4 regions of the Sphingobium naphthae genome follow, and region 1 is predicted to be linked to each of the others. Evidence: predicted binding sites of a transcription regulator. Region 1 holds the regulator's gene; each other region holds the start of a gene.

What was found. The regulator LexA, encoded in region 1, represses DNA repair genes until DNA is damaged. The targets are predictions, from matches to a motif close to GTTCCNCNCTTGTTCT.
Positions count from the first base shown of each region.
Region 2: ACGGKE_RS10410 (ImuA family protein) is a predicted target of LexA. The motif match lies at 2,968-2,983, and genes of this name have one in related genera.
Region 3: rmuC (DNA recombination protein RmuC) is a predicted target of LexA. The motif match lies at 3,064-3,079, and genes of this name have one in related genera.
Region 4: ACGGKE_RS17855 (ImuA family protein) is a predicted target of LexA. The motif match lies at 2,458-2,473, and genes of this name have one in related genera.

Region 1 is NZ_CP171454.1:651,614-658,694, reverse strand. Features, by position in the region: gene trpC (indole-3-glycerol phosphate synthase TrpC) at 1-301, shown strand, start outside; gene moaC (cyclic pyranopterin monophosphate synthase MoaC) at 298-771, shown strand; gene glp (gephyrin-like molybdotransferase Glp) at 768-1,949, shown strand; gene ACGGKE_RS03280 (hypothetical protein) at 1,997-2,155, opposite strand; gene lexA (transcriptional repressor LexA) at 2,310-2,981, shown strand; gene ACGGKE_RS03270 (ComEC/Rec2 family competence protein) at 2,972-5,116, opposite strand; gene gltX (glutamate--tRNA ligase) at 5,166-6,608, shown strand; gene ACGGKE_RS03260 (citrate synthase) at 6,629-7,081, shown strand, end outside.
Region 2 is NZ_CP171454.1:2,095,842-2,102,922, forward strand. Features, by position in the region: gene ACGGKE_RS10400 (error-prone DNA polymerase) at 1-435, opposite strand, end outside; gene ACGGKE_RS10405 (Y-family DNA polymerase) at 432-1,982, opposite strand; gene ACGGKE_RS10410 (ImuA family protein) at 2,155-2,949, opposite strand; gene istA (IS21 family transposase) at 3,174-4,688, shown strand; gene istB (IS21-like element helper ATPase IstB) at 4,675-5,403, shown strand; gene ACGGKE_RS10425 (hypothetical protein) at 5,644-5,913, shown strand; gene ACGGKE_RS10430 (MbcA/ParS/Xre antitoxin family protein) at 6,027-6,266, shown strand; gene ACGGKE_RS10435 (hypothetical protein) at 6,263-6,952, shown strand; gene ACGGKE_RS10440 (hypothetical protein) at 6,949-7,081, shown strand, end outside.
Region 3 is NZ_CP171454.1:2,395,305-2,402,385, reverse strand. Features, by position in the region: gene ACGGKE_RS11910 (AsmA family protein) at 1-1,506, shown strand, start outside; gene rmuC (DNA recombination protein RmuC) at 1,566-3,047, opposite strand; gene ACGGKE_RS11900 (error-prone DNA polymerase) at 3,211-6,864, opposite strand; gene ACGGKE_RS11895 (Y-family DNA polymerase) at 6,861-7,081, opposite strand, start outside.
Region 4 is NZ_CP171456.1:119,501-126,581, reverse strand. Features, by position in the region: gene ACGGKE_RS17865 (error-prone DNA polymerase) at 1-221, opposite strand, end outside; gene ACGGKE_RS17860 (DUF6504 family protein) at 218-1,777, opposite strand; gene ACGGKE_RS17855 (ImuA family protein) at 1,698-2,429, opposite strand; gene ACGGKE_RS17850 (DUF1810 domain-containing protein) at 2,622-3,047, shown strand; gene ACGGKE_RS17845 (thermonuclease family protein) at 3,201-3,614, opposite strand; gene ACGGKE_RS17840 (hypothetical protein) at 3,911-4,075, shown strand; gene ACGGKE_RS17835 (hypothetical protein) at 4,059-4,643, shown strand; gene ACGGKE_RS17830 (hypothetical protein) at 4,755-5,096, opposite strand; gene ACGGKE_RS17825 (DUF3768 domain-containing protein) at 5,360-5,752, shown strand; gene ACGGKE_RS17820 (hypothetical protein) at 5,936-6,169, shown strand; gene ACGGKE_RS17815 (hypothetical protein) at 6,172-6,348, shown strand; gene ACGGKE_RS17810 (ParA family protein) at 6,376-7,081, shown strand, end outside.

The sequences.
Region 1 (7,081 bases):
GGACGCCCTGATCGAAGTGCATGACGAGGCCGAACTGGAGCGCGCGCTTCAGTTGCGCTCGCGTCTCATCGGCGTCAACAATCGCGACCTGCGCGATTTCAGCGTCGACTTCGCGCGCACCTACGAACTGGTGGGCAGAGCGCCCGAAGGCTGCACCTTCGTCGCCGAAAGCGGGCTGCGCGACCATGCGGACCTGACGGCGATGGCCGATCATGGCGTGCGCTGCTTCCTGGTGGGCGAGACATTGATGCGGCAGGCCGATGTCGAGAGCGCGACCCGCGCTTTGTTGACCGGCGCATGAGCGGCCTCACCCATCTCGACGCCGACGGCGCGGCGCGCATGGTCGATGTGTCGGCCAAGGCCGTGACGGCACGCGAAGCGATCGCCGCCGGCCGGATCGACATGAGCGCGCAGGCGGCGCAGGCGATCGCCGATGGCCTCGTCAAGAAAGGCGACGTGCTCGCCGTCGCGCGGGTTGCAGGCATCATGGCCGCCAAGAAGGCCGCCGACATCATCCCCCTCTGCCACCCGATCGCGCTCAGCGCCGTGACGGTCGATTTCGATCTGGATGGCGACGGTGTGGCCGTCACCGCGACCGCGCGGACCGCCGGGCAGACCGGGGTGGAAATGGAGGCGCTGACCGCCGCCACCGCCGCGCTGCTCACCATCTATGACATGGCCAAGGCGCTCGACAAGGCGATGATCATCCGCGACGTCCGCCTGATCGCCAAGACCGGCGGCAAGTCGGGCGACTGGCGGCGCCCGGCATGAGCCTGCTGCCGGTCGCACAGGCGCAGGCGCGCCTGTTTGCCCTGGCGCGCCCCCTGCCCGCCGAAACGGTCGCAGTCGGCGCGGCGGTCGGCCGCTGGCTGGCCGACGATGTTGCGGCGCTGCGCGACCAGCCCTGGACCGACCTGTCGGCGATGGACGGCTATGCGGTACGCGCCGCCGAACATCCCGGCCCCTGGCGCATCGTCGGCGAAAGCGCGGCGGGCAGCGCCACCCTGGCGCCGGTTGCGCCCGGCGAAGCCTGCCGCATCTTCACCGGCGCGCCCGTGCCGCCCGGCGCCGACAGCATCCTCATCCAGGAAAATGCCGCCGTCGATGGCGATCGGCTGACGGCAAGCGCCGATCCCCTGCCGGCGGGCCGCCATGTGCGTCGCCACGCCTCGGACTTCGCCTCCGGCGCGCCTTTGCTGCGCCGGGGCAGCCGGCTCGGCCCGGCGCAAATCGCGCTGGCGGTGCTGGGCGGCCGCGGGGAACTGCCGGTCGGTCGCCGTCCGCGCGTTGCGCTGCTGTCGACCGGCAACGAGCTGGTGCCGCCCGGCGCGCCGACGCCTTCCGGTTTTCTGCCGTCATCCAACGCGCCGATGCTGGCCGCCATGCTGGCGGGCCTGCCCTGCGACGTGACCGATCTGGGCATCATCCCCGATGATCTTGACGCCATGGTCGCCGCATTCGAAAGCGCGGCGCAGGCCGACATCATCGTGTCGACTGGCGGCGCGTCGGTCGGCGACCATGATCTGGTGCGGCCCGCCTTCGCCAAAGCGGGCGGCGCGCTCGATTTCTGGAAGGTCAGGATGCGGCCGGGCAAGCCGCTGATGGCGGGAACGCTGGGCGAAGCACTGTTTCTCGGTCTGCCCGGCAACCCTGTGTCCGCCTTCGTCACCGGCACGCTCTTCCTGGCGCCGCTGGTCCGCCATCTCGGCGGGGCCGCCAATCCTCTGCCGCCCACGGCCGATGCGATCCTGGCCTCGCCCCTACCGGCGACGGGCGATCGCGACGATTATCTGCGCGCCTGGCGCGGCGCCGATGGCGTCGTCTCGGTCACATCGCAGGACAGCGCGGCGACGGCCGCCATGGCGATGGCGGATTGCCTGATCCTGCGACCAGCGGCGTCTCCGCCCGCGTCGTCCGGGGATCGGGTGACCATCCTGCCGCTGACATGAAAAAGGGGCCGTCCTGCGGCCCCTTCTCCATGATATACAAAGGATGATCAGCGCTGCTGACGGTTGCCCGGCGCCTGATCCTGGCGCCGTTCGTCGCCCATCTGGTCCTGCCGGTTTTCCTGCTGCTGCTGGCGGTCCCGCTGGTCGCGATCGCCGCCCTGCTGGTCACGGCGCTGGTCATTGTCCTGCTGGTTCTGGTTAGCCATTGTCACTCTCCTATTGCCTTCCATGGAAAGGCATGGCGGACAACCCGCCAGTGCCGGCCCATGTTCCGCAATCTGCGACGAACGGCTGGGCGCTTGACTAATCTCCATGTGTTTCCTATGCGTTCCTTATACGTTCCACGGAAGGATCGCAGTGATGTTGACGCCCAAGCAGCAGGAATTGCTGAGCTTCATTCACAACCGGCTGGAGGAAGGCGGCGTGTCGCCTTCTTTCGAGGAGATGAAGGATGCGCTCGACCTGCGCTCCAAGTCGGGCATTCATCGCCTGATCAACGCACTGGAGGAGCGCGGCTTCATTCGTCGCCTGCCCAATCGCGCCCGCGCGCTGGAGGTGCTGAAGCTGCCCGACGCGATGCACCGCGCGCCGGCGCCCAGCGTCGCGCCCAAGCCGAAGATGCCTGCGACCCTGCCGATCGCGGCCAATGACGTCATCGAAATCCCGCTGCACGGCCGCATCGCCGCGGGCGTGCCGATTGAGGCGATGGAGGGGCAGACGATGCTGCCCGTGCCCGCCGCGCTGCTGGGATCGGGCGATCATTATGCGCTGGAAGTGTCGGGCGATTCGATGGTTGAGGCCGGCATCCTCGATGGCGACTTCGCGCTGATCCAGCGCACCGACGTCGCGCGCGAGGGGCAAATCGTCGTCGCCCTGATCGACGAGAATGAAGCCACGCTCAAATATTTCCGCCGCGAAGGCAGCCGGGTGCGGCTCGACCCCGCCAATCCGGCCTATGAACCGCAGGTCTATGATCCGCGCCAGGTGCGTATCCAGGGCAAGCTTGCAGGACTGCTGCGCCGCTACAACTGAGGGGCCGGCCGCGTTCTTTTTCGGACCGGCGGACGCGCAATCCAGGGGTGCGCGTCGCCAGGGCGATGGACGGTGTGAACTTCGCCTTTGTTCAGGGTGATGGCCAGGCCGCCGGTGCGCGCCAGCAACCATCGATCGATCCTGATCCAGCGTGGTCGACACCAGCGCGGCATGCGCCGGTCGCTGAGGACGATGTCCGCGGCCGCGCAATCCCTCTGGAAGGCGGGGCGGTCGATCAGCATGTCGCTGCGCGTCAGCAGCAGGCGCCAGGTCCGTCCCCCGCCATCCTTGAGGCGCAGCGCGCACAGGTCGGACGAACAGCGCGCTTCGGGAAGATCGGCGATAGCGCTTAGTTCGCCTTCATAGCCCGCGCTCTCCGACAGGGTATCGCGCACATAATCGCCCGCGCGATCGCGCAGGATCGCCATGCCGGCGCTGGTCCGCACCGCCACATGCCGGCCATCGCCCGTCACCAGAAGATCGGGCGGCGGCGCGAGCAGGACCAGCGCCACGCCGCCCACGACCGGCGGCAGGCCCAGCCAGCGCAGGCGGCTCCGCCACAATAGGCACCAGAGGAGGCCCAGGATGACGCAGCCGAACAGCGCCGGCCGCATCGCCGGGGCCAGCAGCGTCGCCATCGGGCTGGCCGCGACCCCGTGCGCGATCCAGAGCAGCAGGCCGAGCGCCTGCCCCGTCAGCCACCAGAAGGGCGCGCCAAGGCCGATCAGGTCGAACAGCAGCGCCAGCACTTCCAGCGGCATGACGACGAAGGTCGTGAGCGGAATGGCGATCAGATTGGCGAACGCGCCCAGCATTCCCGCCTTGTGGAAATGGAACAGCGCGATGGGCATCAGCACCAGCTCCACCACGAAGCCGGTCGCCAGAGTCACCACCAGTCCGCGCCCGATCTTGCGCGGCCATGCCTCGTCCCGCGCTGCGGCAAAGGCGCGGAAGCGGGGATGTTCGGCCAGCGCGACGATCGCGGTGACGGCGGCGAAGCTCATCTGGAAACTGGGGCCGACCAATGCTTCGGGCCAGAGGATCAACACCAGTAGCGCGCCGCTCGCCACGAGCCGCAGGGTGATCGCGTCGCGCCCCAGCGCCAAACCACCAAGCACCAGCAAAGCCGCGATGCACGACCGCACGGTCGGCACTTCCGCGCCGGTCAGCCAGGTATAGCCGATCCCGACCAGTGCGCCGCCCGCCGCCGCGATCAGCATCAGCGGCCAGTCGAGCGCAGCGCGGCGGCTGAGCGCCATCAGCCGCATCAGCAGGAAAATGGTCGCGCCGATCAGCGCCGTCACATGCAGTCCGCTGATCGAGAGCAGATGCGCAAGCCCGCTGCGGCGCATCGCCTCGGCATCAGGTTCGGCGATCGCGCCCTGATCGCCGGTCGCGAGCGCGGCCGCGATCCCTTCTGCGGGGCCATCGACCCGCCCCACGATATGCGCGAACAGCCGGGCGCGAAGCGGCAGCGCTTCCTGCGACGGGCGCTGCACTTCGATCGGGCGCAACGCCTTGCCCGTGGCCCCGATGCCCTGGAAATAGGCGCGCGCCGCGAAATCATAGGCGCCCGGCACAGCGGGCGGCGCTGGCGGCATCAGCCGCGTGCGCAGGCGAATGATCGCGCCTTCCCCCAGGCCGGGCGGCACATCGTCGGTCGCGATGTTGACGCGGATGGTGCGCGGCAGGGTCGGCGCATCGATCAGCCGCAGCATCGCGCGAACCATGTCCTGCGCCGGGACCGCTCGGACCGATCGCACTTCCGCCGTCACTCGCACGAAGACGGCCCGCGCGAGCGGCGGCTTGCCCAGCATCTCCGCCTTGCCCCAGATGAGCAGGCACCCCATCGTCGCCAGCAGCGCCCCGATCATCAGCATGTGGCGCAGTCGGCCATGACCCGGCAGTATCGCCGCCAGGCAGGCGAGGCCCAGTGCGCCGCAACAAAAGCCCAGCCACTGCGCTGGATCGAGCAGCAGGAACCACGCCGCTATGCCCGCGCCGATGCCCACCGGCGCCCACAGCGCGATCTGTTCGCGCTCCGCCTCCAGCCACGCCTCGATCGCCGTAAAGCACCGGCCGACAGCCGTCCTGACGCTTCCGTCATGGGGCGTTTGTCGTGGCTCGAAAGCCATGCTAGGGGGCGTCGGATTCATGGATCAGATAAGGCGAATGTCAAAGAATATGACGGCGAGCGCAACGGGAAAGAACAAGCAGGTGGTGACCCGTTTCGCCCCGTCCCCCACCGGCTTCCTGCACATCGGCGGCGCGCGCACCGCGCTGTTCAACTGGCTGTTCGCGCGGCATCATGGCGGCAAGTTCCTGCTGCGGGTCGAGGATACCGATCGCGCGCGCTCAACCGAGGAAGCAGTGGCCGCAATCTTCGACGGGCTGGAATGGCTGGGCCTGGGCGGTGATGAACCGGCGGTTTTCCAGTTCGAGCGCACGCCGCGCCATGCCGAGGTCGCGAACCAGCTGCTCGCCGCCGGCCACGCCTATAAATGTTTCGCGACGCCGGAGGAACTGGCGGAGCTGCGCGAGCAGCAGCGCGCGGCCAAGCAGCCGATGCGCTATGACGGTCGCTGGCGCGATCGCGATCCGGCCGAAGCGCCCGCGGGCACGCCCTATGTCATCCGCATCAAGGCGCCGCGCGAAGGCGAAACGGTGATCGAGGATGCGGTGCAGGGCCGCGTCGTCGTGCAGAATGCCGAACTGGACGACATGATCCTGCTGCGGTCGGACGGCACGCCCACCTATATGCTGGCCGTGGTGGTGGACGATCATGACATGGGCGTCACCCATGTCATTCGCGGTGATGATCACCTCAACAACGCCTTCCGCCAGCTCGCCATCATCAAGGCGATGGGCTGGGAAGAGCCGGTCTACGCGCATATCCCGCTGATCCACGGATCGGATGGCGCCAAATTGTCGAAGCGCCATGGCGCGCTGGGCGTCGACGCCTATCGCGACGACATGGGTATGTTGCCGGAGGCGGTGCTCAACTATCTGCTGCGCCTGGGCTGGGGCCATGGCGACGAGGAGATCATCCCGATCGACCGCGCGATCGAGTTGTTCGACATCGCAGGGGTCGGCCGCTCGCCCTCCCGCTTCGACATCAAGAAGCTGGAAAATCTCAACGGCCATTATCTGCGTGAGGCGGACGATGCGCGGCTCGCAGCGCTGGTCGCGCCGCGGCTTGAGTCGCGTCTCGATACGCAACTGAACGATCGGCAGCGCGATATTTTGGCGCAGGCGATGGCTTCGCTCAAACCCAGAGCCAAAACCCTTAATGAAATTGCGGAGGGGGCCGAGTTCCTGTTCAAATCTTGCCCGCTCGACTTTGACGAAAAGGCCTCCGCTCTGCTAGATGAGCCCGCGCGCGCGCTGCTGATAAAGACAGCCGACGCTCTCCAGTCCGTTCCGTCCTGGACGGTCGAAGCGATCGAAGACGTTATACGCCGCGTGGCAGAGGATGCCGGCCTTGGCCTCGGCAAGGTGGCGCAGCCGCTTCGCGCTGCGCTGACCGGCCGCACGGTCTCGCCGGGCATTTTTGATGTCCTCTTCCTGCTCGGGAAAGAGGAGAGCTTGGAACGACTGACTGCGGCAGGGCACGCCGCGGCCGGTTGATGGCACACAAGGAGAAAAACATGTCGGATAACAAAGCCACTTTGACAGTCGGGGGCGACACCCAGGATTATGCCATCATGGATGGCACCGTCGGGCCCCAGGTCATCGACGTTCGCAAGCTCTACGCCAACACCGGCATGTTCACCTATGACCCGGGCTTTACCTCCACCGCCAGCTGCGATTCGGGCCTGACCTATATCGATGGCGACGAAGGCGTGCTGCTGCACCGCGGCTACCCGATCGGCCAGCTGGCCGAACAGTCCAGCTTCATGGAAGTCAGCTATCTGCTGCTGAACGGCGAACTGCCGTCGGCCAAGGAGCTGGACGAGTTCACGCGCACCATCACGCGTCACACGATGATCCATGAACAGCTGACCACCTTCTATCGCGGCTTCCGTCGCGACGCGCACCCCATGGCGATCATGTGCGGCGTGGTGGGCGCGCTGTCGGCCTTCTACCATGACTCGACCGAC
Region 2 (7,081 bases), 1.4 Mb from region 1:
GTCGCGCAAATGATCCGCGGTCACCGTGTCCGGCATGTCGGGGATGAGGATCGCGACCATGTCTTCGGCATGAGCAGCAACGTCGGCCCAATCGAGGATGCAGCAGCCCTTACCGCCGCCCGCCTTGCCGATCGAGAGCAGCCGCGTTAGCCGCGACCAGGTGGCTCGGGTTCTGGGATAGAGCAGTAGCGCGCGTCCATCGGTAAGATCGACCCGGCTGCCCGGGATCATCCGCACGCCCGTCGCCTTCTGACCCGCCCAGCCGCGCACGACGCCAGCAACCGAACTGCGATCGGCCAAGCCCATGGCCCTGTGCCCTAGGAGTGCCGCCGCCGAGAACAGCTCTTCAGGCGAGGACGCACCGCGAAGGAAGGAGAAATGGCTGGTGACCTGCAGCTCGACATAGGTGGTCGCGGGGATGATGCCGGCGCTCATCCGAACAGCCCGTGCATGTGCCAGCTCAAGTCCCCGGTTTCAGCATCGACGCCGTCGCCGCGCCGGAACAGCCAGAAGCGCTGACCACCCTCCGCTTCGACCCTGTAATAGTCGCGCACCGCCCATTGCTCGCGGTCTGTGCGCCACCACTCGCCATGAATGCGCTCGGGGCCGTCTCCGGCCACCACGCGATAATCCTGCCGTCGCCAGGTGAAGCGTCGCGGCGGGTGGTCGGGCATCAGCGCCACCACGTTGGACAAGAGCTCGGGACGGCGTAGCAGCCGAACCGGGCGCTTCCAGCATGGCGAGGCCTGGGGTGTTTCCAGTGCCGGGATGCGGCGGACCGCGCGCTCCGGGACATCGCTCTCATGAGAGGACAATCGGAACAGCGCCGCTTCTCCGGCACGCGCGCTCAGCTGGTCGACTAGTGGTGCGAGATCGCGGCCTTTGCGGGACGATTCCAGCAGCGCACCCACCGCCTCAGCGCCGAGGGGCTCATGATGTGGCACGGCCAGATGCATCGTCTCGATGCCGAGGCCTGGTTCCAGTTGCGCAAGCCTGAGGCCGAACATGCGCTTGAGGTGCCTGGCGTCGCGCGTAGCACGCGAAGCGCCGATACCAAGTCGCTGCGGCTCGCCATCCACCCGCACCGCTGTAAGCAGGACCATGCGCGCGCCGACTCCACGCTGGAGAAGCTCGGCCACCAGATCATCGACAAGGTCGGAAATGACCTGCGTGATGCTTTCAGGTGTGCCGATCGGCTCGAGAAGGTGTCGTGTCACGACCGGAGCCTCTGTTGGCACGACCGGGATGATCGGCTCAGCCACAAGACCACGCGCCTGATCCAGACGCTCGACAGTCCTGAGGCCGAGGCGCCGGGCCAGCGGACCACGCGGCATGGGGTAGAGATCGGCTATGCGTTCGAGGCCGAACCGGGCCGCTGCGGCCAGTGCGTCTGGTTCGAGGCGGAGCACTGCAAGTGGCAGATCGGCGAGCGCCTGCGCCTCCTGCCCAGCATCAAGCAGCGTTCTATCCTCGCGGCCAAAGCGCGCCAGCGCATGCGCGGCGCCGGGCGTCCCTGCAATGGCGATGCGAGCGGTAAAGCCAAGGCGCTTGAGAAAGGCGAGCAACCGACGGCAGAAACGCTCCTCCCCACCGAACAGGTGGGTCGTGCCGGTAAGGTCGAGCCACAGACCGTCCTCGCCCGAGATGCTTGCCGTCGGCGTCCAGTGCCGAACGGCGTGGAGTGCCAGCCGGTCGAGCAGGGCGCGATCCGCCTCCGGCTCTGCGTCCCTCACCTCAAGATCGGAGACCAGCGCGCGGGCATGCGCTGCGACCATTCCCGGTCGCAGGCCAAGGTCGAGCGCCACCGGGCAGGCGGCCGTTATCACGTCGCGCTGCCCTGTACGCAGAACCAGCACGGTTGGCTTCCCCCAGAGGGTTGCCCAGCTGACTGACGGCGCCGACGCCGTGCCACCCACCTCGTCGGACGGCATGGCCTTGAAGGGATGTTCGGCATGCTCGCTGCGCCGCCCCATTTCGCGCATGGTGGGCCGCTGATGCGCGGGCAGCGCGTCGATCGCCGCCTGGGACGGACGTCCGCTTGTAGCTCCATCCCGCGCCCAACGCGCACCCGGCCGCCATCCACCGCCGCGTGGCACGGAGCAGGCTCCCGGGTTGTCGTCAACGGGGTCCGCGAAGCGCGGTTGCGACACCGTGTCAGGCGGCGCGGCTGATGGCGCTGTCCCGCGCATCCGCTCGACGCGGCGCAGCCGCTCGATCGCCAGATGTGGCAGGAAGAGCGAGGCGACCCTTGGCATCGCACGCCTCCAGTTCGAGGGAAAAGGGATCGCCATTGCGCTGTCGCACAAGCTCGACCTGCCAATGGGCCCGGCCAACGCCCGGCCAGGGCAGACGCTCCGATGGTGCGCAGCCGATGCGCCAGCGTGTCATGGCGGAGGAGGGGGAGGACAGGGGGCAGCGATCGCGCGTGCGGTGGCGGCGATAGAGCAGCATGGGCGTCTGTCCGTCCGAGGCCGCAAGCTGCAACCGCCGGGTCGCCGTCATGTCAGCGGACTTCACTTCCGCGATCACGCAGGCAAGTGAACCATCGCGCAGCGCATCCTCGGCAATGGCAAGGACATCCACATCCTTGCGGCCCTGCGCATAGAGCAGCTTGTCCGGTCCAAGACCGACCTGCTCCAGCCCGGGCGCATAGAGATCGAAGGCTGTCATCGCCCAGCAGACGGTCTGGCGAGCATCTGCCGCGAACCGCGCCGCTATGCCAGCGAGAAAGAGCGTAACGGCGGCATCGTCATTGAGACTGGATGAGGCGGCGGCGAACTCATGGAGACCAGCGCCGTCGACGCCACCGCTGGCCAGCCTCTCGTCCATAAGCCCAATGCCGAAGGGCAGGCTTGGAGTAGACGGGCCACGCGTCTGCACGACCGCTTCACGCAGCTTTGCAATCGGATCGGCCGCCGATGAAGCGGGAAGGGACGAAGGGACGGACATGGGAACATCGACTCAAATGTTCCCTTTATGTTCCTTGCGCGACCGAGATTCGTCAAGGTGACAATTTTGCCGGTGTTTCACTTCAATCCGTTGCGTTGTTGGAAGCCGACAGTGTGGATCGGCGTGCAAAAAGGACCCCGTTAGCGGGGTGATCGGCGTCTAAAAGGGACCCCTCATTTCGATAGCTTACACAGCCGCGTGGAAGTTCATGCGGCGAGATCGGGATGTTGGTTTTGGAGACAGTGGTTCGTATCCGGCGTGAGTATGCCGGCGGGAAGGCGATCAAGGCGATCGCGCGTGATCTGCATGTGTCGCGGAAGGTAATCCGCAAGGCGATCCGGGCGCCGGAAGGCGCATTTGATTATCGACGCAAGGTTCAGCCGCTGCCGCGGATCGGTCCGTTTCAGGATCGGCTGGATGTGCTGCTGGAAGAGAACGAGGTACGGGGCCGACGTGACCGGCTTCGGATGACCCGTATCCACGACCTTCTGGTGCGTGAGGGTTTCGAGGGCTCTTACGATGCCGTGCGCCGCTATGCGGCGCGGTGGAAGATCGAGCGGCGCAGGGATGTCGGCGACGGGACGACGGCCTTCATTCCGATGCTGTTCCAGCCCGGCGAGGCCTACCAGTTCGATTGGAGCCACGAGGATGTCGAGATCGCCGGCAAGCCGATGCGGGTAAAGGTCGCGCACATGAGGCTGTGCGCATCGCGGGCTGTGTATGTCCGGGCCTATCCACGCGAGACCCAGGAGATGCTGTTCGACGCGCATGCGCGCGGCTTTGCCTTCTTCGGCGGCGTGCCCCGGCGCGGCATCTACGATAATATGAAGACGGCGGTGACGAGCGTGTTCACCGGCAAGGACCGGGTGTTCAACCGGCGGTTCCTGATCATGGCCGACCATTATATGGTCGAGCCCACGGCCTGCTCGCCGGCGGCGGGATGGGAGAAGGGTCAGGTCGAGAACCAGGTGCAGACGATCCGGGGACGCTTCTTCCAGCCCCGTCTGCGGTTCGCCAGCCTCGAGGAGCTCAATGGCTGGCTGGAAGCTGAGTGCCGACGCTGGGCCGAACGGCAGGCCCATCCTGAGCAGGGCGACCAGACCGTGGCGCAGATGCTGGAGATGGAACGTCCTGCATTACAGTCGATGCTGGGGCCGTTCGACGGCTTCAACGAGAGCGAGCACGGCGTGTCGGGCACCTGCCTGATCAGCTACGATCGCAACCGTTACTCGGTCCTCTCGACGGTGGCGCGGCGCACGGTGCAGGTTCGGGCCTATGCCGACCGCATTGTCGTGCGATGCGGCGATGAGGTCGTCGCTGAGCATCCCCGCTTCTTCGGGCGGAACCGCACCATCTATGATCCCTGGCACTATCTGCCGGTGCTGGCCCGCAAGCCCGGCGCTTTACGCAACGGCGCACCCTTCCAGGACTGGGAACTGCCGCCGGCGCTCGCCCGGTTGCGACGCAAGCTGGGCAACGGCGATGATGCCGATCGGCGGTTCGTGCGCGTGCTGGCGGCCGTGCTGACCGATGGCCTGGAACTCGTCGAAGCCGCCGTGCGGGAGGCACTGGCAACCGGCACGGCGAGCGACGACTTGATCCTCAATATCCTGGCACGGCGCCGCGAACCGCCGCGACCGCTGACGATCGTCACGTCGGAGGACAATGCCCTGCGGCATCCGCCGATCGCCGACTGTTCCCGTTACGACCAACTGAGGAACTTCCATGCAGCGGCATGACATGATCGACGCGATGCGCGGGCTCGGACTCAAGGGGATGGCCGGCGCGTTCGATGAGGCCGTCACCACAGGGCTTCAGCGCCAGCGCACGACGATGGAGATACTGACCGATCTGCTGCGTGCGGAGGCAACGCACCGCCACGCCGCCTCGATCCGATACCGGATGGCGGCCGCCAAGCTACCGGTGGTGAAGGACATTGATGCCTTCCACTTCGAGGGGACGCCGATCAACGAGGGGCTGGTCCGTTCGCTGCACGGCGGGGCGTTCCTGCCCGCACGGCGCAATGTCGTCCTGGTCGGTGGCACCGGCACCGGCAAAACCCATCTGGCCATCGCCATCACCGCCAATGTCGTCCGCGCTGGAGCGCGGGGGCGTTACTTCAACACCGTGGATCTGGTGACCCGCCTCGAAGAGGAAGCCCGGATCGGAAAAAGCGGCGCGCTTGCCGCCCAGCTCTCTCGCCTCGACCTCGTCGTGCTCGATGAGCTTGGCTATCTTCCCTTCGCCCGTTCAGGCGGGCAGTTGCTGTTCCATCTGGTCAGCAAACTTTACGAGCAAACCAGCGTCATCATCACGACCAACCTGGCGTTCGGGGAATGGCCGACGGTGTTCGGCGACCCCAAGATGACCACCGCTCTCCTCGATCGCGTCACCCACCATTGCGACATCATCGAGACCGGCAATGACAGCTGGCGCTTCAAGAACCGAAACTGATCCCCCGCCGCACGCCGGGATTAAGATGCTTTGCGCTGCGCGCGCCTCCGGTCGGGCTCCGCCCTCCCTACGCCGCGCGCAGCGCAAGGCGCGTTCCTCGACCGTCGTGGCATCCTTGAAAGGGGGTCCCTTTTGCGCGCCGATCGGGGGTCCCGTTTGCACGCCGATTGACAGACTATCAACGGAACTGACGCGGCGGCCGTCGAGGTGATGGCGATGAGGGCCGCGTGGCGGCACCTCGTGATCGAATGGGAGCTGAGCTGGAGCGAGCGGCGCGAGCTACTTCCGCTCGGCGGCGAAGAGCGGGCCGACCTTCCCCACGACACCGAGCGCAGGATGCGGATCCTCATCGAGATCGGTCATCGCCTGACGGCTGACGCCGGTCTCTGTGAGTGGCTTCGCACTCCCACGGAATTCTGGAACTGGTATTCACCGCTCGAGGTGATGTCGGGCAGCATCTCCGACCTCCGCCGCTTCCGGCTCCTGGTCGAGCAGGGGCTGCGCTCGTGAGTGGCGCCTCTGGGAAGAACGAGCCGCTCGCCTCGGTTCTAAGCCGCTGGGAGATGCTGAAGGAGCGGTGGGCTCTGGATACGCATGAGCGGGCCGCCCTTGTGGGCGGTCAGATGCGACATCCGGACGCACCGATCGAGGACTACCATCTTCTATGTGGCGAGCAGCGTATCCGCCTTATGGTGGAGGTGGACGCCATCTATGCCCGCATCGTCGGTGACGACGAGGATGTTCGCGCGTGGTTGCGGCGGCCCAATCTCAATCTCGCCAATCGCACGCCGCTGGACGTGATGGCGGGCACGCCCGAGTGGATGCAGTGGCTGATCGACAATCTCGGTGGAGAGCGCCGATGAGCGCCGTCGATCCCAAGGCGCTGGCCGCAGTTGAGGCGGCAGAAGCGCGCTTCCTCGCTGCGCAGGAACTCGAGCGCCTGCGCCTCTTCCGCCTTCATCTCCAGGCAACGGTCACAGAAGTATCACCCCTGACCGCTGATCTGATCCGGCATCAGGGGTCCGACCTCGCGTCGTTGGCGGATCAGCTTCGACCTGTGGTCGAGCGGATTCCCGGTATGCTGCACCTGCCCGCCCTCCGTCGGTACCTCGTCGCCGAGACGAAGGGACGTCGGCTTGCCAAGGATCCTGGCCGTGTCCGGCAATCGGATCTAAGGATGTCGCGCCGAATAGCGAGGGAGGGCGTGATACTGCCTTCGCGGGAGGGCTCAAGAGACCGGCTCGGGGTCGTTCCGATCGATGGAGTCCTGGAATGTGCCGGTTGGATCGGAGACAGCTGGTTCTGCACGGAGCGCGAGATCGCTCATCTCCTGGTGGATTTGCCGGACACAATCGCGGCGGCGCTTTCGGGAAGGGTGGTTGGTGACCTGATCGGCCATCCCGCATTGGCCGGCCGGCCCTACCGGGTCCGTCGCGTGGTCTTCCTCGGCGAGGGACCGGGGGTGGTCGTCACCTTCCATACGGGTCTCATGAAGCACCACATGCCCTGGGCGGATCAGCTCGCCGAGGAGATGAGGCGCGGCTCATGAGCGGCCGTGCTGAAAAGGCGGATGCCGACATGCTTGCAATGCACGGCCGTGCCCGGCGCGCGCAGGCATTCGCCACATCCCTGGAGGATATCCATCCTCTTCTGCATCGACTGGAGCTGCAGGCGCACC
Region 3 (7,081 bases), 1.3 Mb from region 1:
GGCGAGGGCATGATGCGCGGCCATCCCTTTGCGCTGAAGGGCGGGCTGCTGTCCCCCAATGAAACGGTGACGGGCGGCGCCAACCGGCTGGCGGCGCGAGCGACATCAGGCGCGACCGTGCTGGAGGTGACCGGCACCCTGCCCGGCGCCACCGAATTCGAAGGCAGCGACCTGCGGCTGGTCACAACCGGCCCCAATCTCAGCCTGTTATTCGATTTTCTGGGCGTCGCCATTCCCGATACCCGGCGCTATCGCTTTACCTCCGCCCTGACCAAGGCGGGGAAAGAATGGCGCTTCACCCATTTGAAGGGACGCTTTGGCGACAGCGACCTGGCCGGGCGCATGACCGTGTCGCTGCCCGACGATCGCCTGCTGCTCAAGGCGGACCTCGCCACGCAGAGCCTGGACATCATCGATGTGGGGCCGTTCATCGGCTATGATCCGCAGCGGCTCGACGCCCAGGGCGGCGATGGCGCGGTGCGGCAGGTGGGCGGCACGCCCCGCATCCTGCCCGACGCGCCGCTGCGGATCGAGGCGATCCGCAATTTCGACGCCAATGTGCGCTACAGCGTCAAGGCGATCCGCGCTCCCAACGTCCCCATTTCCAACGCCGCGGTGACGGTGAAGCTGGACCATAGCCTGCTGACGCTGTCGCCGCTCACCTTCGACATGTCGGGCGGGCATGTCGCGTCCGACATAGAGATCAACGCCCGCAACCAGCCGGTGCGCACGCGCTACGACATTCGCCTCGCGCCCACGCCCATGGGCAAGCTGCTGGCCCGCTGGGGCGTGGAGGAATCGGGCACGAGCGGCACCATCAAGGCGCGGGTGCAGATGACGGGCCTGGGCGAAACGCTGCATGAATCGCTGTCCACCTCCAACGGCCGGATCGCGGTCGTACTGCCCGCTGGCACCATGTGGGCGCGTAATGTGCAATTGTCGGAGATCGACATCGGCACCTTCATCACCAAGATGTTCGAGGACAAGCTGAAGGAGCCGGTGCAGATCAACTGCGGTCTCATCGCCTTCACCGTGCGCAACGGCGTGGCGGCGGCGGACCCGATCCTCATAGACACGAAGAAGAATGTCATGACCGGACGCGGCGGCTTTTCCTTCCGCAACGAGAGCCTGGACCTGGCCTTCCGCGCCGACGGCAAGAAAATCAGTCTGTTTTCCGGCCAGTCCCCGGTCGGCATCACCGGCTATTTCGCCAAGCCCGGCATCAACGTCATCAGCCCCGAACTGATCGCGCGGGGCGGCGCGGCAGCTGCGCTGGGCATTGCTGCGACGCCACTGGCGGCAGTGCTGGCCTTTGTCGACGTGGGCGACGCCAAGGGCGCGGCCTGTGGCCCGGTGCTCGCCGGCGCCAACGCGCAGGCGCAGCGCACCAAGGGCGGCAAACCGCGCGACGATGTCGGCCGCGGCACCACCGCCAAGGATGAGGAAGGCAAGGGCAGCAAGGCGGAGAAGAAGAGCCAGGACAAGAAGTTCCTCGGCATCTTCTGATCAGCCATGCATGCGGCGGGGCTGGCGCCCCCCCCCCCAGATGAAGGCGCGGCCGAGCCTTATTCCGCCGCCGGCAGGGCGCGGGCTTCGTCGGCCTGAACGTCGCGCGCCAGGACGTCGAGCGGCTCGACCGGCTCGATCTCCTTGCCGCCCGTTTCGATGTCCAGATCGCGGAACTTGCGACCGGTGGAGAGGACACGGGTTTCGAAGCTGCCGATGAAGCTGTTGTAATTGGACACGGCGCTGTTGAGGCCAGTGCCGAGCCGCTTGAGGTGCGTCGCGGCGACCGCCAGCCGTTCATACAGCTCCTTGCCGAGCTGGCCCACCTGCTGCGCCTGTTCCTGCATCTTGGCCTGGCGCCAATGGCCCGCCAGCGTACGGGCGAGCGGCAGGAAGGTGGCCGGGCCGCAGATGATGACGCGGTTGCGCGCGGCGCGCTCCCACAGCTCCATATCCGCTTCCAGCGCGGCGGTGACGAAATTGTCGCCGGGGACATACATGATGACGAAGTCGGGCGCCTTGGCGAACTGCTCCCAATAGGCCTTGCGGCCGAGCGCGTCGGCATGGGTGCGCACGGCGCGGGCATGGTCGGCGAGATAGCGTTCGCGCAACGCGCCATCGACCTGGTCGACGGCGTTGAGATAAGCTTCGAGCGAGCATTTGACGTCGACCACCAGCTGCTGGTCGCCCGGCAGGCGGATGATGAAGTCCGGCCGCAGCCGGCCATCCTCCACCGTCACCGACACTTCTTCCTGGAAGTCGACGAAGGGTGAGAGGCCGGCGGTTTCGATGAGGTTCTTGAACTGCTGTTCGCCCCAGCGCCCCCTGGTCTTGGGCGCGGCGCGCAGCGCATTAACCAGCTTGGCCGTTTCCTCGCGCACCTGTCCTTGCCCCGCATGGACCATGGCGATCGCCTCGCGCAGTTCGGCATAGCTGCCGACCCGATCCTTCTCGACCCGGGCCAGCCCCTCTTCATAGCGCTTGAGCGTGGTTTCGACCGGATTGAGCAGGGTCCGCAGCTGCGCCTCGCTCTTTTCATGGGCCTGGGCGAAGCGCTGATCGGCGCGGGTAAGGAACTGGGTCTGGGCAGATTCGAGCAGGCGGCCGCCAATCTCGCTGAACTGGGCGGACAGCTGGTCCTTGGCGTCTTTAAGCGCAGCGATCTGCTGTTCGAAGGCACGAGTACGGGCCTGGATGTCAGACTGGAGCGCGGCGAGGTCGCGCAGCGCGACTTCGCGTTCGGCCTGGACCGCTTCGAGGCGCTGGGCGGCGGCGGCCTGCACCTCGCCCAGGCGCTGGTCGGCGGCGACCTGCGCGGCTTCGAGCCGGGCGATCTGACTGGCGGCCTGGGCGACGCGCTCCTTTTCCACTGCCAGCTCGGCGATGGCGCCGTTGCGCTGAGCGGCAGCGGTGTCGAGCTTCGCGGTCAGGTCGGCCTTCTCCGCCATCAAAGGCGCGACCGAGCGCGTGCGTAGCCACCAGCCGACGGCAAGCCCGATCAGCAGCGCGACGAGGAGGAGAAGGGCGGCCGAAAGGTCCATCAGAAATCCTTGCTTGGGAACGAAACAGGAACCTAGCGGCAGGCGGGCAGGGCCGCAAGTCCGACAGCAAAGCCGACACACGTGCGAAATAGGGTATATTTGATTAGCTAGCTAGCTAATGAAAATGGATCGGCTGTTGCACATGGGTTTGGACTGCGACTTTTCAGTGGAAATCCCGGGACTTGGGGAGGATGCGGACATCGCGCGGATGGCTGCCGGTGCGCGGATGCTGGGGGTGGAGAAATTCGTCGGCGCGCGACAAGGCGATGCGCGGGCGCAGCGTCTCGCTCAGCCGGTCGAATTCGGCGGTGCGGTCATGAACGCGGCTCGCCATCAGATGGACGACGCCTTCCCTGCTGCGCTGGATTTCCCCTTCCACCAGCATCAGCCGGCTGGCCATGACCGGGCGGCGCTGCATTTCGAACAGGCGCGCCCATAGCAGGATGTTGGCGATGCCGGTTTCATCCTCGATGGTGATGAAGATCGCATTGCCCTTGCCCGGTCGCTGCCGCACCAGCACCACGCCTGCCACCATGACCCTGGCGCCATTCTTCGCCGCACTCGCCTGCGCGCAGCTCAGCACGCCCTCGCCCGCGAAGACGGGCCGCAGAAACTGCATCGGGTGGCCCTTGAGCGACAGGCGAGTCATCGCATAGTCGGTCGTCACCTGCTCGGCGAGCGGCATGGCGGGCAGCCGCGCATCGGGCTCCTCGCCCAGTTCGCGCGCTTCCCCCTGCCTTTGCCGCGCCGCCGCGAACAGCGGCAGTTCGTCGGAGGGCGTGCGCCGCGCTTCCCACAAGGCGGCGCGCCGGTCCTGCCCCAGCGAGCGGCAGGCGTCGGCATCGGCGAGCAGGCGCAGCGCCCGCGCCGGCAGCCCCGCCCGGCGCGCCAGATCCTCCATGCTGGTAAACAGCCCGCCTGCCGCCCGCGCCTCTGTCAGTTGCGCCGCCCAGCTTTCGCGAAACCCGTCAATCTGGCGAAAGCCAAGGCGCAGCGCCAAAGCCCGCCCCGCCCCTTCGCCCCGGTCGCCGCGGCGGGACCGCAGCAGCGGTTCAAGGCCATTGTCCCACAGGCTCATATTCACGTCCACGCCATGGATGGTGACGCCATGATCGCGCGCGTCGCGCACCAGCTGCGCGGGCGCGTAGAAGCCCATTGGCTGGGAATTGAGCAGGGCGCAGGCGAAAACCGCGGGCTGGTGGCATTTGATCCAGGCCGAGACATAGACCAGGCGCGCGAAGGACAGCGCATGGCTTTCGGGAAAACCATAGCTGCCAAACCCTTCGATCTGGCTGTAGCAGCGTTCGGCGAAGTCGCGCTTGTAGCCGCGCCGCACCATGCCGCCGATCATCTTTTCCCGGAACCGGTCCATGCCGCCGACCTGGCGGAAGGTCGCCATCGACCGGCGCAACTGGTTGGCTTCCGACGGTGTGAATTCGGCGGCGACGATCGCCAGCTTCATCGCTTGTTCCTGAAACAGCGGCACGCCATAGGTCTGCTTCAGCAGATCGCGCAGTTCATTAGGGTTGTGCGGCGGGTCGGGCGAGGGAAATTCCGGTTTTTCGAGGCCAGCGCGGCGGCGCAGATAGGGATGGACCATGTCCCCTTCGATCGGGCCGGGCCGCACGATCGCGACCTGGACGGTAAGGTCGTAAAGCTCGCGCGGGCGCAGGCGCGGCAGCATGTTGATCTGCGCCCGGCTTTCCACCTGGAACACGCCGATACTGTCGCCCCGGCACAGCATGTCGTAGACGGCGGGATCGTCGGCGGCGAGGTCCACCTCCAGCTGATGATCGCCCAGCCCGTGAGCGCGCATCAGGTCGAACGCCTTGCGGATGCAGGTCAGCATGCCGAGCGCCAGCACATCGACCTTCATCAGGCCCAGCGCGTCGATGTCATCCTTGTCCCATTCGATGAAGCTGCGGTCGGCCATGGCGGCGTGATGCAGCGGCACCGTTTCGTCGAGCCGGTTCTGCGTCAGCACGAAGCCGCCGACATGCTGCGAGAGATGGCGCGGGAAATTCGCCTCCAGCAACTGGCCGACCAGCTGGCGCAGCCGGACGATCTGCGGATTGTCGAGGTCGAAGCCCGCTTCGCTGATCCGCCGTTCGTTCATGTCGCGCGAATAGCTGCCCCAGATGGTGCTGGAGAGGCGCGTGACGACATCGTCGGACAGGCCGAGCACCTTGGCCACTTCGCGGATCGCGCTGCGCGAGCGATAATGGATGACGGTGGCGGCGATGCCGGCGCGGTGGCGGCCATAGCGCCGGTAGATATATTGCATCACCTCCTCGCGCCGCTCATGTTCGAAATCGACGTCGATGTCGGGCGGTTCGTTCCGTTCTTCCGACACGAAGCGGGAAAAGAGCAGGTCATGCTTCTGCGGGTCGACCGAGGTGACGCCGAGCAGGAAGCAGACCATCGAATTGGCCGCCGATCCGCGCCCCTGGCACAAAATGCCCTTCGTCCGGGCGAAGGCGACGATGTCGTGGACGGTGAGGAAATAATAAGCGTAGCGCTGCTTGGCGATCAGCGCGAATTCCTCGTCCAGCAGCGCCTGGACCTTGGCCGGGATATGCGGGCCATAGCGCACATGAGCGGCGCGCAGCGTCAGTTCCTCCAGCCATTGCTGCGCGGTCCAGCCTTCGGGCACGGGTTCGTGCGGATATTCGTAGCGCAGCTGGTCGAGGCTGAACTGCACGCGGCCCAGAAAGCGCGTGGTTTCCGCCACCGCGTCCGGGCAGGCGCGGAAGAGGCGCGCCATTTCGGCGGGATCATGGAGATGGCGTTCGGCATTGGCCTCCAGCCGCCGGCCCGCGCCCGTGATCGTCGTGCCCGTGCGGATGCAGGTCAGCACATCCTGCAGCGGCCGTTCGGCGGGGCTGGCGTAGAGCGCGTCCATGGTGGCGAGCAACGGCACGCCGGTCCGGTCCGACAGGCGCTGGAACCGCGCCAGCCGCCGCGCGTCGCGCCCGTCGCGGCGCAGCGCCGCGCCCAGCCACACGCGCCCGGGCGCGAGCCGCGCCAGCCGCCTGAGCAGCGCGCCGGGATCCGCCGGGCGGGACGGCGGCACCAGCGTCAGATGGCCATGCTGCACCGATTCCCCCGCCGGGCGGTCGGCAAATGCATAGTCCACCGGCGCGCGATGGGCCTGCTGCTCCGTGGCGGTGGAGGCAGGCAGGACGATCAGCAGCAGGTCGTCGAGATAGGCGGTCAGATCCTCATAATGAAGGATGCAGTCCCCCTTGACCGAGCGCAGATTGCCGACCGTCAGCAATTTGGTGAGTTCACCCCATCCCCGCCGGGTCGCGGGATAGGCGACGATGTCGGGCGTGCCGTCGGCGAAGACGAGCCGCGCGCCCACGATCAGGCGCAGGTCGCTGCGGCAGGCGGCTTCCTCCGCCGCGTCCAGTTCGGGCGGCAGGCCCGCCCGCGCCTTCGCCTCCAGCAGGGCGGCGCGCGCCTTTTCCGGCGCCTTCTTGCGCGCGACATGGGCGCGCACCACGCCCGCCACGCTGTTGCGGTCGGCAATGCCGATGCCGGCGAGGCCGAGCGCCATCGCCCGCGCGACCATGTCGGACGCATGGGACGCGCCGCGCAGGAAGGAGAAGTTGGTCGCGGCCACCAGTTCGGCGAAGGCGGGCGCGTCCTGCCCGGGCGGAGACGGGGGTTGCGGCGGGGGCGGCGGAGAAGGCGGGGGCGGGGTGGGCGGCCTCGCGCGGTTCCGCTCCGCATCCAGGGCGCTGCGTTCGCGCTGGTCGATCGACTTGGGCCGGGCCGGATCGGGATAGCCGCGCCTTTTCCTGCCCGCGCTCATGCGAACAGGCCGTGAATATACCAGGCGGGATGCGTCGCTTCCGCGCCATAGAGGCCGTGGCGGAAGATCCAGTAGCGGCGGCCGCGCGCATCCTCGACGCGATAATAGTCGCGCGTGCGGCCGATGCCGTCGCCCGCGATCGCGCCGTCCTTCGCCCGCCACCATTCGGGCGCGATCCGTTCGGGCCCTTCATAGCGCGCGACGTCATGCAGCCCCC
Region 4 (7,081 bases), on a different replicon from region 1:
AGATCGAGCCGGCAGCCGACGATCGCGCGGACGCCGGTCTGCCGCTCCGCGTCCCATGCGCGCACGATCCCGGCGACCGAATGGCGGTCGACGACGCCAAGCGCGGGCATCTCCATCGCCGCTGCCGTCGCGAACAGATCCTCGGGGCTCGATGCCCCGCGCAGGAAACTGAAATGCGTCGTCACCTGCAGTTCGACATAGCCCGGTTTGCCCGCGCTCATGCGAAGGCGCCGTGGATGAACCAGCGCATCGGGCCGGTCGCGGCGCTCTCGCCGTCGCCGGCGCGGAACAGCCAATAGCGGCCGCCACTCACCGTCTCGACCTGATAATAATCGCGCACGCTGAGCGGCTGTCGCCCCTCGATGCCGCCATCGCGCCACCATTCGCCATGCAGCCGCTCCGGACCGTCGCCCTGCGTCACCCGGTATCGCTTGCCGCGCCAGATGAACATGCGCGGTGCATCGTCGGGCAACAGCGCGATCACCTCGATCGGTTCTGGTTTGGCCAGCATACGCGCCGGGCGGGGCAGATCATCGTCCCATCCCATGCCGCGCGCCTCACCCAACGCCGGCGCGCCGGTCGCGGAGCGTTCGGGCATGCCGCTCGGGCAAGGCGCCATCCGGTGCAGGTTTCTGGAGCCGAAGCGGTTGGCGAGCGTATCGACCAGCGCAGCCAGATCGGGCCCGCGCCGGCCCAGCTGTTCGAGGCTTTCGCCCTGTCGCGGCGCGGCCGCCTCCATCAGCGAGACCAGCAGCGTCATCGCCTCGATGCCAAGACCCGGTTCAACCGTTTCGATCTTCGCGCAGAGCAATTTGGCGAGATGCCCCGCATCCCGGCTCGGCGTCGCCGTCCCGATGCGGATGACCTGACAATGGCCATCGACACGGTGGAAATAGCAATCGAGACGCCTGCCTCCGCGTCCTGCGCGGACAAGCTGTTCGACAATGTCGGCGACGAGATCGCCGATCACCTGGGCGAAAGCCTCGGGCGTCGCGATCGGCTCCATGAAACCGCGCCGCGCACGCGGCATCTGTTCCGGAAAGATCGGCTCTATGGGTTCGGCGACCTGTCCGATGGCCTGGTCGAGACGGCGATGCAGGCTGCGGCCAAACCGCTTGGCGAGCGGCGCGCGGGGTGCGCCGAGCAGTTGTTCGACCCGCTCGAAGCCAAGCTTGCGCAGCCCCTCGACGATTTCGGCTTCGAGCCGCAGCGCCGGGATCGGGAGCAGCTCCATCGCCCTGCGATGTTGCCCCGGTTCGATGACGACGGGCCTGCCGTCGCGGACATGCCGTGCGACCGCGTGCGCGCAGCCCGCCGTGTCGGCGACCGCGATATGCACCGCGACGCCGAAGGCCGCGATGCGGCGATGCAGATCCTTGAGCAGGGCGGTTTCGCTGCCGAAGAGCGAGGCGCAGCCGGTGATGTCGATCCACAGCCCGTCCGGGGCGTCGGGCGCCACGATCGGCGAATAGCGCTGCCCGGCCCACAGGGCGAGGCGCCGCAGGCCGTCCATGTCAGCGTCGGGCAGCGCGTCGATGACCTCCAGTTCGGGCGCAAGCATCCGCGCCTTGGTGACGGTCATGCCGGGCATAACGCCGAGCGCGCGTGCGGCAGCATCCACCGCCGCGACGATCCGGCGGCCATGGTCAGGAATTGCGGTGACGAGCGGTCCATCGGGCGTGGTGCTGCAACGCCCTTCAGGCGGCGATTTGGCTGTCGCCCGCCGCAGCCGGTCGGTCGACCAGTGCGGCAGGTAGACCGATACGACCCGTCGCATCGCAGCCCTCCACAATCCATGCGTGCGGATTACCGCCGCGTACGCGCTCCAGCGCCAGCTGCCATCGCGGACGGCCAAGGCTCGGGATGCCGAGATCCTCGCTCGGGCTCGCGGTCACCCGCCAGCGCGTGATCGCCGCCGTGCCCTCGGCCGCTTGCGCGACTTTCGACGCGCGCCGGAAGATGAAAGCCGGCACGCCCGACGCTTCGGCTGCGAGCTGCAGCCGCTTGGAGGCGGTGGTGCTGTATTTGCCGATCTCGCCCACGACGCCGCCGATCCCGGCATGGCGCAGGCATTCCTCCATCGCGAGCAGCACATTAGTGTCGCTGCCCGCCTCGACATAGATCACCCGGTCAGGATGCAGTCCCGCGAGGTGGAGCGCGGGGGCAAACAGGTCGCGCCATCGCAGGCACCACAGCACCGGCCCCTCCATCCGCGCGAGAATGCCGGCCAGGAACACCGTCGCGCTTGCATCGTCGGCAAGGTCTGGGCTGCCCGCGACCTCATGGAGCGCGCCGCCGGCAATACCGCCGCCCGGCAGGCGCGAGTCGATCGCCTCGATCCCGAACGGCGTGGTTGCGTGGCATACGCCTTTGCCCTCGATCTGCGCAATATGCGCTCGCAGCTGATCAAGGACGGTGGCTTCACGCATGGCATTCAAAAGACTCGGGGTTTGATATGTTCTCTTTTTGTTCATACTGCTGCGATCGAGAGTCAAGCACCGGGTCCGTTCCGACTTGTTGACAGGAGGGCCCAAGTTGCGGGGGAGCGGGCATTTCATCTTTGAGAAAAAATTTTGCGGCCGGGCGGCGCGCGCCTGCGCGCAGGCTATGACGGCATCATCATGACCGCCTCTTTCGACCTTGACCGATTCGTCGCCGCACAGGCGCAGATCTATAACACGGCCCTTGGCGAGATCCGCCGCGGCGCCAAGCGCAGTCACTGGATGTGGTTCATCTTTCCGCAGATCGCCGGTCTCGGGTCGAGCGAGATGGCGCGGCGCTACGCGATCGCATCACTCGACGAGGCGCGCGCCTATCTTGCGCACCCGGTGCTGGGTGCCCGGCTGCGCGATTGCGTGGCGGCGCTGCAGGACCTCACCGGCACCAGTGCCGAGGCGGTGTTCGGTGGCATCGATGCGCTGAAGCTGCGCTCGTCCCTCACCCTGTTCGTCGAAGCCGGGGGCGGGGGGCTGTTCACGGCCGCGCTCGATCGCTGGTTTGGCGGCGAGGCCGATGCAGCGACGCTGGCGCGCCTGGCCCCGCGCTGAGGCGAGGAACCGCTCGCGCGTCGATCGGTTCTAAAAGACGAGGCCGCTTGTTTCCCCCCGCTCATGCGGCCCCTGATACGGACCCGCCGGTTCCCCCGTTCCGGCGGGTCCATTTCTTCCTCTTTCTGGACCTGAGCATAGGCGCCGTGACGCCTATCGCGCGCGGCACCAGTCGGGCTTGGGCTGGCGGCGCAGCCAGGGCCGTGCTGCGCCGATGCTGATCAGCCTTGCGGCCAGATCGCGCCCGTCGAGCGTGACGCGCGCGACAGTGCGATTATAGCTGCGCCCGATCCGCTCGAAGCGGATCGTCTTGCCATCGAGCAGGGCTTTCGCCTGGCGGGTCGCCGCCTTGCCGCGCGCGAGCTCGGCAGCGCATTTGGCCTGGCCGGCGCGGCTCTCGGGCGCATCGATATCGGCGATCCGAATCCGCTCGCCACTCATCAGGCGAAAGGTGTCGCCGTCGGTCACAGAGCGGATTTTGCCGGTCGCGGCGGGGAGCGCTGCCGCGCTCGACAGGGAGCAAACGAACAACAGGGCTGCGAGGGCGTGTCGGTAGGAAAGGGTCATCGGCCCCGCTCTAGCCGTCCTGACCATCACGAACAAAGGGGCAACCGGCGCGGCGTGCATCCTGGGCGACGGGGTCGGTGGCGGGACGTCTCATGCCGGCCGACGGGATCACCCCGCTCTTTGAGGCGCAATCCTTGGTCGCTCCCGCGGACCTATTCGATCAACCCGTAAAGGGTCCGTACGCTCACGCTACGGCCTTTTGCCGTGCCGCCAAAAGGTGATCGCGGCCACGGGAGCGACGCTTCGGGCGCCAGTCGAGCGGGGATGAACCCGCCGGCACCACAAGGAGCCTCGATATGTTCACCGATCTTGGGACCGCCCGCAAAAGCGCACTCACTCTCTCGAAGACCCTGATGGCCGCCACGATGGTCATCGCAATCGGAACGCAGTTCGCCGTCATCACCGCCGACGACTTCGATGGCGACGTCGCCGTGCTCAACGAATATGATCCCTTCGCCTGACAATCAGGCGGGGGCTGCCGCCCCCGCCGCCTTTCGAGATCCGTTGCCATTGGAAGACCTGCCGAGCCAGACCAGCGCCCATTATCTGCACTCGACCCTGCGCGAGCGCATTGTCGAGCATGTCTTTGTAGGCGAGGCGCTGCGGCGTCTATGGCAGCGCGGGATTACCGGAGTCGAGGTGCTGCGCTCGGAGTTCGATGCCGGCGGCTATGATCTGGTGATGAGCTACAAGGCGATTACCCGGCATATCCAGTTCAAGACGGTGACCTTGGGCGGGCGGGCGCCGCGCGTGACCGCAAACCTCAAACTCATGGAGAAGCCGAGCGGCTGCATCATCTGGATCGTGGTGTCACCCGACCTCGATCTCCTGTCCTATCTCTGGTTCGGCAATGCGCCCGATGTGCCGTTGCCCGATATTCGCGGCTTTCCGGTCGCACGCCATGCCAAGGGAACGGCGCAGGGCAAGAAGAACGAAAGACCGATGCACCGGGTGATCGCCAAGGGACAATTCGAGAAGGTCGCGACGCTCGATCTGATCCTGACCAGATTGTTCGGTCCGCTGGATTGAGGGAGGTCGGGGCACCGGCTGCGCCGGACCGGGCTCTAGGCTGACGCCCCGAGCCCCGTGCCGGGTCTCGGCCCTGCCGGGTAACGATCCCTTGCTGGAAAGGCGATTGCTCTAGCGGGCGGTCGGCCCAAGCAGCGTCTCGGCCGTGACCGGCGCGACGCCATTGGCGAGGCCCTCGGCGAGGCCGGGATCGCCCAGCAATGTTCGCCATGGACCGCCATAGCCGGGCGAGGCCAGATAGAAGGCCGCACCGTCACAGGCGACCATGCGGCAGCGCTCCTGTACGTCGATGAGCGAACCGCTGCTGCCATGGCGCGCGACCATGTCGTCCAGGTCGACACGCATCAGCGCCCCGCACCGCCGGCATTGGCTGCGCACCAGGACTTTGTGCCGCTGCATCGCGCCGATGCTGCGCAGCGCGACAGGCCAGAGGATGTGAAGAGCAGCGGTCATCGGGCAATGATAGTCCGCGTCACCGTCCGGTCCAGCATTCTGATGCCCGTCCAGCGAAATCACCTGTTCCTGTGTGCCGCCCAAAGCTCGGGTGTCATCACCATGTCCGGGTCTCGCCGAGGCGCTGTCCCGCGCAAGCCCGTGGCCGGGCTTCTCCACTGCCGTTGCGACCCTACGGGTGCGCGAGCCTGCTGTGCCCCGGCGCGCCGGCCCGTGTTGAAAGACCCCGATCGGCGGGGTTTCGAACGCACAGGACAGATCGCATGCCCGAGCATCAGAGCCATACCTCTTCGCAGCCCGATCGCACTGCAACCATCGCCCAGCTCAATGACGCGCTGCGCCGCTCACTCACCCAGCCAGGCCATAACCGCGTGGTCATGACCATCGGCGTTCAGAGCCTGATCGGCGACGTCAGCCTGTTCCGCAACTTTCAGGCCCGGGCGCAATTGCTGCGCACCATCCGCGACTATGACAGCTTCGGTCCCGACGTGGATCCGCATGGCGAGCGCGATTTCGGCCGGTTCACCTTCCGCGACGCGGTGCTCTACTGGAAGATCGACTATTATGACCGCGCGCTGGAGTTCGGCTCGCCCGATCCGACCGACGAGAATGTCACCACGCGCGTGCTGACCATTCTTCTCGCGCAAGAGTATTAAGCCATGCTGGCCCCGCGCGGCGGGGCCAGCCCTCCTCATGAAGGCGGTGCCGGGCAAAGTCTGCTCGAGCAGACTTTGGTGCGCGCTGCGCCGGTCGTGCCGGGGAGACGCCTCATCGCGACCGTATTGAATTCAATACGGTGGGCGCGGATCATCCGGGCAGCGCGAGAGGAGAGAGAGCATATGGTGACGGAGGGGCAGGGGAGCGAGGAACGGCGCTCGGCCTTTCTGCAGCTGCGGGTCACCCCGCAGATGCACGCCGCGATCGCGAGGCTCGCGCTCGACCACGATAATATCACCATCCGCGCGCTCGTCATGAACGCGCTGAAGCAAACCTATGGTCTTGATGTCCCCGATGCGGAACTTCGCGACCAACGCGGCCGGCAGCCCCGGCCCGCGGCTGCTACAGGAGACTGATCATGGCGGAATATTTTTCCCAGCATCCCGATCACGCGATCCTCTTCGGTTTCGCGTGCTTCGCCTTCACCGTCTATCTGTTCCGCGATGTCGGCCCCCGGTTCGGCAGCGGCGGCGGGGACTGGTCGGCGCGCGACCATTATGAGCGCAACCTTCGCAACGGTGGCGACGATTTCTGAGCGCGGCGCCTGGCAGGGAAACATGATGTGAAGACCATCGTCATCAGCCTGCTCAAGGGCGGCGTCGGCAAGACCTTCTTTGCAACCCATCTCGCCTGGTATCTGGCCGAGCAGGCAGGGCGGCGGGTCGCGTTCATTGATCTCGATCCGCAGGGATCTTCGACCCGCCGGCTCGCGAAGGAACGGACCGGCTGGTTTTCCGCCGACCTGTTCGATCCCGACGCAAAACTGGCGCTGGACGACGCAGCCGGCATCACCGTGTTCGCGGCCGATCCGCGTCTCCAGATGGTCAAGGCCGCGCAGGACGTGCATGACTTTATCGTCCGCTTCCGCGAGCTGCCTCACCACTTCGATTATTGTGTGATCGACACCGGACCCAAATGGGACGAGCTCACCTTGAGCGCGATGGCGGTCGCGGACGAAGTCATCGCGCCGGTTCAGGTCGCCGAGGATTCGCTGGAATGCGCCAAGATGCTGCTGACCGCGCTCAAGAAGGCCGAGGGCGCGCGCGGCGGGCGCAAGGTCAATTTCCTCGGGCTGCTGCCCTCGATGGTCAATGCCTTCGACAAGCGGGACATGGACAATGCGGTCAAGCTCACCCAGGCGGTCGGCCCGGCGCTCATGTTCCCGGCCTTCGTGAAGGCGCGCCCGACCTACAAGCATTCGGCCGAGAACCATCATGCGGTCTGGCATGAAACGGGCAGCGGCGCCAAGGCGGCCTCGGACGAGATCC